2 regions of the Streptococcus downii genome follow, and region 2 is predicted to be linked to the other one. Evidence: riboswitches for the same ligand, from Rfam matches in the RefSeq annotation. Region 2 holds a riboswitch; the other holds the start of a gene.
The links. A riboswitch is a leader RNA that binds a small molecule or an ion and turns the genes downstream of it on or off. The one in region 2 is predicted to bind thiamine pyrophosphate.

Region 1: another riboswitch for thiamine pyrophosphate. It lies ahead of E2R31_RS03720 (thiamine-binding protein); the one in region 2 lies ahead of E2R31_RS01355 (TenA family protein).

Annotation. Positions count from the first base shown of each region.
Region 1 is NZ_MZNX01000006.1:373,086-378,393, reverse strand. Features, by position in the region: gene E2R31_RS03730 (SH3 domain-containing protein) at 1-763, shown strand, start outside; gene polA (DNA polymerase I) at 848-3,481, shown strand; TPP riboswitch at 3,585-3,687, shown strand; gene E2R31_RS03720 (thiamine-binding protein) at 3,760-4,050, shown strand; gene E2R31_RS03715 (ABC transporter permease) at 4,013-4,771, shown strand; gene E2R31_RS03710 (ABC transporter substrate-binding protein) at 4,808-5,308, shown strand, end outside.
Region 2 is NZ_MZNX01000004.1:57,873-63,180, reverse strand. Features, by position in the region: gene lctO (L-lactate oxidase) at 37-1,173, shown strand; TPP riboswitch at 1,322-1,410, shown strand; gene E2R31_RS01355 (TenA family protein) at 1,630-2,298, shown strand; TPP riboswitch at 2,422-2,510, shown strand; gene E2R31_RS01350 (ECF transporter S component) at 2,670-3,230, shown strand; gene E2R31_RS01345 (ATP-binding cassette domain-containing protein) at 3,231-4,616, shown strand; gene E2R31_RS01340 (energy-coupling factor transporter transmembrane component T) at 4,618-5,268, shown strand; gene tenA (thiaminase II) at 5,279-5,308, shown strand, end outside.

The DNA.
Region 1 (5,308 bases), on a different contig from region 2:
GTCGACAGAAGGTTATTATGGGCACGTGGCCTGGGTATCTAATGTATTAGGGGATACGATTGAGATTGAAGAGTATAACTATGGAGTTCGAGAGAGGTATAACCGTCGAATAGTTAAAGCTAGCACCATGACAGGGTTTATTCATTTTAAGGACTTGGTAGGGAATGGTGGTAGAACTGTAAATCCTATCAGGTCAGGGCTGGCATCTAGTGGGACTCACACGTTTACTCAAAAGTCTGCCATTCGAAACCAGCCGTCAAGTACAGCGCAAGTTATCGACTACTACTATCCTGGTGAAAATGTTAGCTACGATCAAATCGTAGAGCAGGATGGTTATAAGTGGCTTAGTTACCTGTCCTATAGTGGAATGAGGAGATACGTCCAGTATATGGAAACAGAATCGGTGGAGAATGGTTGGAAGAAGCAAAACGGTATTTGGAATTACCGTGAGAACGGAAATCTCGCAACTGGTTGGAAGAAAATAAATGGCAGTTGGTATCACTTCAAAGAAAATGGAACCATGTCAACAGGTTGGGTGAAGGATGGCTCGCATTGGTACTATCTAAAGGCATCAGGGGAGATGCAGACAGGTTGGCTCAAGGAAAATGGAACATGGTATTATTTGGAGAGTTCAGGGGCTATGAAGTCTAGCCAGTGGTTCCAAGTAGGAGGAAAGTATTACTACGTTAATGCTTCAGGGGCTTTAGCAGTGAATACCACTGTGGATGGCTATCGAGTGGACAGTAACGGAGCTAGAATCTAGAAAGAATATAAAAAAGTGGACTTCGCTACCATTTGCCTATTCTTTCCGATGGTATTTTTCCCCTCTTTCCTTTATAATGGGTGTATGGACAAGAAAAAATTATTATTAATTGATGGATCTTCTGTTGCTTTTCGAGCTTTTTTTGCGCTCTATCAGCAGTTGGATCGGTTTAAAAATGCTAATGGCCTTCATACCAATGCAATCTACGGTTTTCAACTCATGTTGAATCATGTCTTAGAGCGGGTTGAGCCCAGCCATGTTTTGGTAGCCTTTGATGCAGGTAAGACGACTTTCCGAACAGAGATGTATGCAGACTACAAAGGTGGTCGCGCTAAAACTCCAGATGAGTTTCGTGAGCAATTTCCCTTCATTCGTGAGTTGTTAGATCATCTTGGGATTCGCCATTATGAACTGCCCCAGTATGAAGCCGATGATATCATCGGGACCCTAGGTCGTTTGGCTGAGAAGGATTCTTTTGATGTGACAATCGTTAGCGGAGATAAGGATTTGATCCAGTTGACGGATGAGCATACGGTGGTCGAGATTTCTAAGAAAGGTGTGGCTGAGTTTGAGGCCTTTACGCCAGACTATCTTATGGAAAAAATGGGCCTCACACCGGCTCAGTTTATTGATCTTAAGGCTCTTATGGGGGATAAGTCTGATAATATCCCTGGTGTCACTAAGATTGGTGAAAAGACGGGTATCAAGCTCTTGCTAGAACACGGATCGCTTGAGGGTATTTATGAAAATATCGATGGGATGAAGGCTTCTAAGATGAAGGAAAATCTCATCAATGACAAGGAACAAGCTTTCCTGTCTAAAACCTTGGCGACCATTGAGACTCAGGCACCGATTGAGATTGGCCTTGATGACTTGGTATATAATGGCCCAGATGTGGAAAATCTCGGGAAATTCTACGATGAGATGGGCTTCAAACAGCTCAAGCAAGCTTTAAATGTTTCGTCGACGGATGTGGCTGAGAGGTTGGATTTCGCCATCGTTGACCAAGTCAGTCAAGACATGCTGAGCGCAGACTCTATCTTCCACTTGGAACTCTTTGGTGAGAATTACCATACAGATGACTTAGTTGGTTTTGCCTGGTCCTGTGGGGATAAACTTTACGCTACAGATAAACTTGAGCTCTTGCAGGAGCCGATTCTCAAGGAATTTTTAGAAAAAACACCTCTGAAAGTGTATGACTTTAAGAAAGCTAAGGTTCTTTTAAATCGCTTGGGCTTGAATCTCCAGGCTCCTGCTTTTGACAGTCGTTTGGCAAAATACTTACTCTCAACAGTCGAGAACAATGAAATCTCAACCATTGCGAGTCTTTATGGCCAGACTTACATAGTCGATGATGAGATCTTTTACGGCAAGGGGGTCAAGAAGGCAATTCCTGAACGGGAAAAATTCTTGGAACACCTAGCTCGCAAGGTTGCTGTTTTGGTTGAGACTGAGCCTGTTTTGCTTGAAAAACTCAGTGACCATGGACAGTTAGATCTCCTCTATGACATGGAGCAGCCTCTGGCTTTTGTCCTTGCCAAGATGGAAATTGTTGGAATCAAGGTCAAAAAAGAAACCCTTCTTGAGATGCAGGCTGAAAATGAGCTTGTCATTGAAAAGCTAACTCAGGAGATTTATGAACTGGCTGGTGAGGAGTTTAATATCAACTCACCCAAGCAGTTGGGCGTGCTTCTCTTTGAAAAGCTCGGCCTTCCTCTAGAATACACCAAGAAAACCAAAACAGGTTACTCGACAGCCGTGGATGTGCTAGAGCGTCTAGCCCCTATTGCGCCAATTGTTAAGAAAATTCTAGACTACCGTCAGATTGCTAAGATTCAATCGACTTACGTGGTTGGTTTGCAGGATTGGATTTTGGATGATGACAAGATTCACACACGCTATGTGCAGGATTTGACTCAGACAGGGCGTCTGTCTAGTGTGGATCCAAACTTGCAAAATATTCCTGTGCGTTTGGAGCAAGGCCGTCTCATTCGTAAGGCTTTTGTGCCAGAGTGGGAGGATAGTGTACTACTCAGTTCGGACTATTCACAGATTGAGTTGCGCGTTTTGGCGCATATCTCTAAGGATGAGCACTTAATCAAGGCCTTCCAAGATGGAGCAGATATCCATACTTCAACAGCCATGCGTGTCTTTGGAATTGAACGTCCTGAGGATGTGACTCCAAACGACCGTCGCAATGCCAAGGCGGTTAACTTCGGAGTGGTTTACGGGATTTCAGATTTTGGCTTGGCAAACAATCTAGGTATCAGCCGTAAGGAAGCTAAAGCCTACATCGATACCTACTTTGAACGCTTCCCAGGTATTAAAAACTACATGGATGAAGTTGTTCGTGAGGCGCGTGATAAGGGCTATGTAGAGACCCTCTTCAAACGTCGTCGTGAGTTGCCAGATATCAATTCACGCAACTTTAACATTCGTGGTTTTGCAGAGCGAACTGCCATCAACTCTCCTATCCAAGGCTCAGCAGCAGATATTCTCAAGATTGCTATGATCCAGCTAGACAAAGCTCTAGTTGAAGGTGGCTATCAGACTAAGATGCTCTTGCAAGTGCACGATGAAATCGTCCTTGAGGTTCCGAAATCAGAACTAGCAGCCGTTAAAGCTCTAGTGAAACAAACCATGGAAGAAGCCATCCAGCTCAGTGTTCCCCTCATTGCAGATGAAAATGAAGGAGCAACTTGGTACGAGGCTAAATAAGAAAGCTAGGATAGAGTTTGAAGCATTTGCCTTCAAACTCTTTTTCATAGTTTTCTGTAAGCAGTTTCCTTGACTTATCCATTTATTTACGTTATCATATGTTCATATAATATACGGGAGTCTGTGTACAGTCTGAGAGGAAGTGTTAAACTTCGACCGCACCTGATCTGGGTAATGCCAGCGTAGGGAAGGATACTTAGTCGAATTCTGCACCTTTTCCGTATATATGGGAAAGGTTTTCTTTTTGTCAAAAGGAAGCCTGAGAAAAGGAGGTTTTTATGAAAGCAAGCATTGCCTTGCAAGTCTTGCCCCTATCGCAGGGGATTGATCGAATTGCTATTATTGATCAGGTTATTACCTATCTGCAAGCTCAGTCCGTGACCATGGTGGTGACACCCTTTGAAACGGTCTTGGAAGGGGAGTTTGATGAGCTTATGCGCATTCTCAAAGAAGCGCTAGAAGTGGCAGGGCAGGAAGCGGATAATGTCTTTGCCAATGTCAAAATAAATATAGGAGAGATTTTAAGCATCGATGAGAAACTTGAAAAGTATACTGAGACGACACATTAGTCTTTTGGGCTTTCTTGGAGTCTTGTCGGTCTGGCAGTTAGCGGGAATATTCAAACTTTTACCCAAGTTTATCCTACCAACTCCCTTTGAAATTCTCCAGGCCTTTGTTCGTGACAGAGAATTTCTCTGGCACCATAGCTGGGCGACCTTGAGAGTGGCTTTGCTAGGTCTAGTTTTAGGAGTCTTGATTGCTTGTATCATGGCTGTGCTCATGGATAGTCTGGCTTGGCTCAATGACCTTATCTACCCTATGATGGTGGTTGTCCAGACCATTCCGACCATTGCCATAGCCCCAATCTTGGTCTTGTGGCTAGGTTATGGGATTTTGCCCAAGATTGTCTTGATTATCTTGACGACAACCTTCCCTATTATCGTTAGTATCTTGGACGGTTTTAGGCACTGTGACAAGGATATGCTGACCTTGTTTAGTCTGATGCGGGCCAAGCCTTGGCAAATCCTGTGGCATTTTAAAATCCCAGTCAGCCTGCCTTACTTTTATGCAGGTCTGAGGGTCAGTGTCTCCTACGCCTTTATCACAACAGTGGTATCTGAGTGGTTGGGAGGCTTTGAAGGACTAGGTGTCTACATGATTCAGTCCAAGAAACTGTTTCAGTATGATACCATGTTTGCCATTATTATTCTGGTGTCGATTATTAGCCTTCTGGGTATGAAATTGGTCGATATTAGCGAAAAATATGTGATTAAATGGAAACGTACTTAAATAGAGCGTTTTAGAAAAAGAAAAGAGGAAATGAAAATGAAGAAAACATGGAAAGTGTTTTTAACGATTGTAACAGCTCTTGTAGCTGTCGTGTTAGTGGCTTGTGGCCAAGGAACTGCTTCTAAGGACAACAAAGAAGCAGAACTCAAAAAGATTGACTTTATCCTAGACTGGACACCAAATACCAACCACACAGGGCTTTATGTAGCCAAGGAAAAAGGCTATTTTAAAGAAGCTGGAGTGGATGTTGATTTGAAATTGCCACCAGAAGAAAGTTCGTCTGATTTGGTGATTAATGGCAAGACGCCATTTGCTATCTATTTCCAAGACTACATGGCTAAGAAATTGGAAAAAGGAGCAGGAATCACTGCCGTTGCCGCTATCGTAGAGCACAATACATCAGGAATCATCTCACGTAAATCGGACAATGTGACCAGTCCAAAGGACTTGGTTGGTAAGAAATACGGTACTTGGAATGACCCGACTGAGCTTGCTATGTTGAAAACCTTGGTAGAATCACAAGGTGGAGACTTTGAG
Region 2 (5,308 bases):
AAAAAGTAAACGCTTACTTAATAAGGAGGACACTTTATGTCATATAAAACAAGCAATGCAGAAGGACCTGTAGATTTTATTAACACTTATGATTTGGAGCCAATGGCGCAACAAGTCATTCCTAAAGCTGCCTTTGGTTATATCGCTAGTGGAGCAGAGGATACTTTCACTCTACGCGAGAACATCCGTGCCTTTAACCACAAACTTATTGTTCCTCATACGCTTTGTGATGTTGAAAATCCAAGTACAGAGATTGAATTTGCAGGTGAAAAATTATCTTCACCAATTATTATGGCGCCTGTTGCGGCTCATAAATTGGCAAATGAGCAGGGGGAAGTAGCTACTGCGCGTGGTGTGCATGAATTTGGTTCTCTTTATACAACCAGCTCTTATTCTACTGTTGACCTTCCAGAAATTACGGAAGCTCTTCAAGGGACACCTCATTGGTTCCAATTTTACTTTAGTAAAGATGATGGGATCAACCGCCACATCATGGACCGTGTGAAGGCTGAAGGCTACAAAGCGATTGTCTTGACGGCAGATGCAACTGTTGGGGGCAATCGTGAGGTCGACAAACGCAATGGATTCGTCTTCCCAGTTGGCATGCCGATTGTTGAAGAATACCTTCCAGAAGGTGCTGGTAAATCAATGGACTTTGTTTACAAGTCAGCCAAACAACGCTTGTCTCCACGTGATGTAGAATTTATCGCTGCTTACTCAGGTCTTCCTGTCTATGTCAAGGGGCCTCAATGCCGTGAGGACGTTGAACGTTCGCTTGCCGCTGGTGCTTCTGGTATCTGGGTAACCAACCACGGTGGCCGCCAAATCGACGGTGGACCAGCATCCTTTGACTCACTTCAGGAAGTCGCTGAAGCAGTTGATAAACGTGTGCCAATTGTCTTTGACTCTGGTGTTCGTCGTGGTCAGCACGTCTTTAAAGCCTTGGCTTCAGGAGCAGACTTGGTAGCTATTGGCCGCCCTGTGATCTATGGCTTGGCTCTCGGCGGTAGTGTTGGTGTGCGTCAAGTCTTCGAGCACTTAAATGCAGAATTGAAGACAGTCATGCAGTTATCTGGAACTCAGACTATTGAAGATGTCAAACACTTCAAGCTCCGTCATAACCCATACAACCCAACCTTCCCAGTTGACCCTCGTGACTTAAAATTGTATTGATAAAGAAGACGGCCTACACCTGATGTGGGGGTTTTTCTCCGTGTATAAAAAGATTAAATCGTTATCAAAAACTATATAAATATATTTTTCGGTCAAATATCTTGCTAGGGCTTTCAAATTCTGTTATACTGGTCCAGTAATTAAATAATAAAGACATTTGGGATGCTTTAGGCTGAGATGATACCCATTGAACCTGATACAGTTAATACTGGCGAAGGGAAATGTGAAAAGGTTTTTTTCGTATGTCGAAAGAAACTGTCTAATCTTGTAAGCTAAACTCTAATTCTCGATTGTAATTGGAGTTTTTTTGTTTATCAAAAGAGGACAGGCTTGACGGCAAGTCTTTCGGTAGCTCTCCACCTTGAATGCCCCACTTTTCTTTAAAAAGGTCAAGTAAAACTAGGATTTTCTTGGTATTTTGTTGATTACGAACGAGTAAAGAGAGGAGAAGTAAATATGGAAACACAAGACTATGCATTTCAGCCAGGTTTGACCGTTGGAGAATTATTAAAAAGCAGTCAGAAGGATTGGCAGGCTGCAATCAATCATCGTTTTGTTAAGGAACTTTTTGCGGGGACAATTGAGAATAAGGTCTTAAAAGACTACCTGATTCAAGATTATCATTTCTTTGATGCCTTCTTATCCATGCTGGGAGCTTGTGTAGCTCACGCAGACCAGCTTGAATCCAAGCTTCGTTTTGCTAAGCAACTAGGCTCTCTTGAAGCAGATGAAGATGGTTATTTCCAAAAGGCTTTCAAAGAGTTAAAGGTAGCAGAGAATGACTATCTAGAAGTGAACTTGCACCCTGTAACAAAAGCGTTTCAGGAGCTAATGTATTCTGCTGTGGCTTCATCAGACTATGCTCATCTTTTGGTCATGCTGGTCATTGCAGAAGGTCTCTATTTAGACTGGGGTTCTAAAGATTTGGCACTACCTGAAGCCTATATTCATTCGGAATGGATCAATCTCCACAGAGGTCCTTTCTTTACAGAGTGGGTTCAATTTCTAGTTGATGAACTTAATCGTGTCGGGAAAAATCGAGAAGATTTGACAGAACTTCAGGAACGCTGGAATCAAGCAGTTGCTTTAGAATTAGCCTTTTTTGATATTGGTTATGAATTATAGGACAGATGCAATCCTTTGATGTAGATTAAAAGAATGAACAAACAAACTATATAAATATATTTTTCGGTCAAATATCTTGCTAGGGCTTTCAATTTCTGTTATACTGGTCCAGTAATTAAATAATAAAGACATTTGGGGTGCTTTAGGCTGAGATGATACCCATTGAACCTGATACAGTTAATACTGGCGAAGGGAAATGTGAAAAGGTTTTTTTTCGTATGTCGAAAAGAACTGTCTAATCTTGTAAGGTAAACTCTAATTCTCGTTTGTAATTGGAGTTTTTTTGTTTATCAAAAGAGGATAGGCTTGACCGCAAGCCTTTTGGTATCTCTCCTTGAATGCCCCACTTTTCTTTAAAAAAGGAGTTTTTTATGTTGAAAAAATGGCAGTTAAAAGATGTTATCTTACTTGCTTTCTTATCTATCTTTTTTGGTGGTGTTTTTGTGGGTTCAGGCTATCTGTTTGATATCCTAACCCTGATCTTGGCCCCTCTTGGTTTGCAGGCCTTTGCCAATGAGATCCTCTTTGGTCTCTGGTGTATGGCTGCGCCCATTGCGGCCATCTTTGTTCCAAGAGTCGGAAGTGCAACGATTGGAGAAGTACTCGCTGCGCTTGCTGAAGTCCTTTATGGTAGCCAATTCGGTCTAGGTGCTCTTTTGTCCGGCTTGGTTCAAGGCTTGGGAAGTGAATTTGGTTTTATTGTAACCAAAAATCGTTATGAAAGTTGGCTCTCTCTAACTGCTAATAGTATTGGAATTACCCTTTTTAGCTTTGTCTATGAATACATTAAATTAGGTTACTATGCCTTCTCCCTTCCTTTTGTCCTTTCCTTGCTGGTGGTGCGTTTTATTTCCGTCTTTTTCTTCTGTACCATCTTGGTTCGTGCCATTGTAAAACTCTACCATCAGTTTGCTGCTGGAGGCAAGGCGTAGATGGGGCTGGAACTACGGGGGATTCAGTCCCCAATCTTCTTTGAACCGATTGATTTTACTTTTCATGCGCAAGCTTTTATCTTGTTAGTTGGGAGCAGTGGTTCAGGAAAATCCAGTCTCTTTCAAATCATTGCTCAAGTCAGTTCCTTGCCCTATAGTGGTCAAGTCCTGATAGATGGAAGCCAAGTCAGTCAGCTTTCTATCGTTGAACGTGTTCAGACGGTTGGCATTCTCTTTCAAAATCCCAATCACCAATTTACCATGGAGAACTTATTTGAGGAGCTGATTTTTACCTTGGAGAATATCGGGCATCCCCTCCAAGAGATTGATGCTAAAATAGCTGAGGTGGTCCAGCAATGTCGCTGTAAGGCAATCTTGAACCGTCCCATCCATCACTTATCAGGTGGGGAAAAGCAAAAAGCTGCTTTGGCTGTTCTCTTTGCCATGAATCCTAGGGTCTATCTCTTGGATGAGCCCTTCGCTTCCATTGATCGAAAGAGTAGGCTGGAGATATTGGAGATTCTAAAAGAGTTGGCCTCTAATGGGAAGACAGTTATTTTGTGTGACCATGATTTAACGGACTATGGAGCCTACATCGACCATATGGTGGAGCTGAGAGACGGACAACTAAGAGAAGTGTTTCAAATCCCTTGCTCTGAGATGACACAGGTTGCTTCAAAGGAAGTTGCTTCTAGTTCAAAACTATTCCATATGGATCGTGTGACTTGTGAGTTGGGTAATCGCCTCCTCTTTTCCATTTCTGATTTTACATTTTACCAAGGGATTTCCTGTATCCTGGGTGACAATGGTGTCGGGAAATCAACCCTCTTTCGCTCCATTCTTCAATTTCAAAAGTATAAGGGGCGCATTACCTGGAAGGGGACAGTTCTGAAAAAGAAAAAGAGTTTGTATCGTGATCTGACCGGTGTAGTTCAGGAAGCTGAGAAGCAGTTTATCCGAGTCAGTCTGAGAGAGGAACTGCAACTAGATAGTCCAGACTCGGAAAGAAATCAGCAGATTCTCCAAGCTTTACGATATTTTAATTTGGAGCAGGCATTCGATAAGAGTCCTTATCAATTAAGTGGTGGTCAGCAAAAGATTCTTCAGCTATTGACTATCTTGACCAGCAAGGCGTCTGTGATTTTGCTAGATGAACCTTTTGCAGGTTTGGATGATAGAGCTTGTCATTATTTTTGCCAGTGGATTTTGGAGGAGAGCAATCAAGGAAGAAGTTTTTTGATCGTTAGTCATCGTTTAGATCCCTTAATCTCTGTGGTTGATTATTGGATCGAGATGACTAGTGAGGGTCTCATTCATGTAAAAGAAGTGACAATCACTAACCCCCTCACATCTCGGAGTATCAATGCTCAAGGGGAGGTGAAGTAGTATGGTCAAAGTAGCAACTCAGACACCGATTATCAGTCTTTTCTTGCTGATTTTATCCTTAGAGACATCTTTCATTCCTTCGATTGCTCTTAATCTTTCAGTAGTCGCATTTTGCATTCTCTTCATGCTCTACAACCGTCGATTTAAGATGTTGGCTTGGATGCTTATGCTCGCCATTTTACCATCATTGGCCAACTACTGGGCAGTTCAGTTACATGGGGATGCTTCGCAGGCAGTCATGCTTGGAACGAGGGCCTTTGTGACAGTTTGTATCGGTCTTGTCTTTGTTTCTAGTATTTCCCTAAAAGAGCTTCTCTTGTACTTGGCTCAAAAGGGGTTATCGCGTTCTTGGGCCTATGCCTTAATTGTAGTATTCAATTCCTTTCCCCTCATTCAGCAAGAAATCAGGTCTCTAAAAGAAGCTTGCTTATTGCGTGGTCAAAAATTGCATGTTTGGTCGCCCTTGATTTACAGTAAGGTTCTGATGACGGTCTTTAGATGGCGCCATCTCTACTTGAGGGCCCTGTCTGCGCACGGATATGACGAACATGCACAGTTGGAGAATAGCTATCGGACTTTTTATATTTCTAAAAAAACAAAATTAATCTACCTGCTGTTCTTTTTATTACTTCAAACCAGTTTATTTCTATAAAGGAGTTATTATGGAATTTACAGATATTGCGATGGAATTA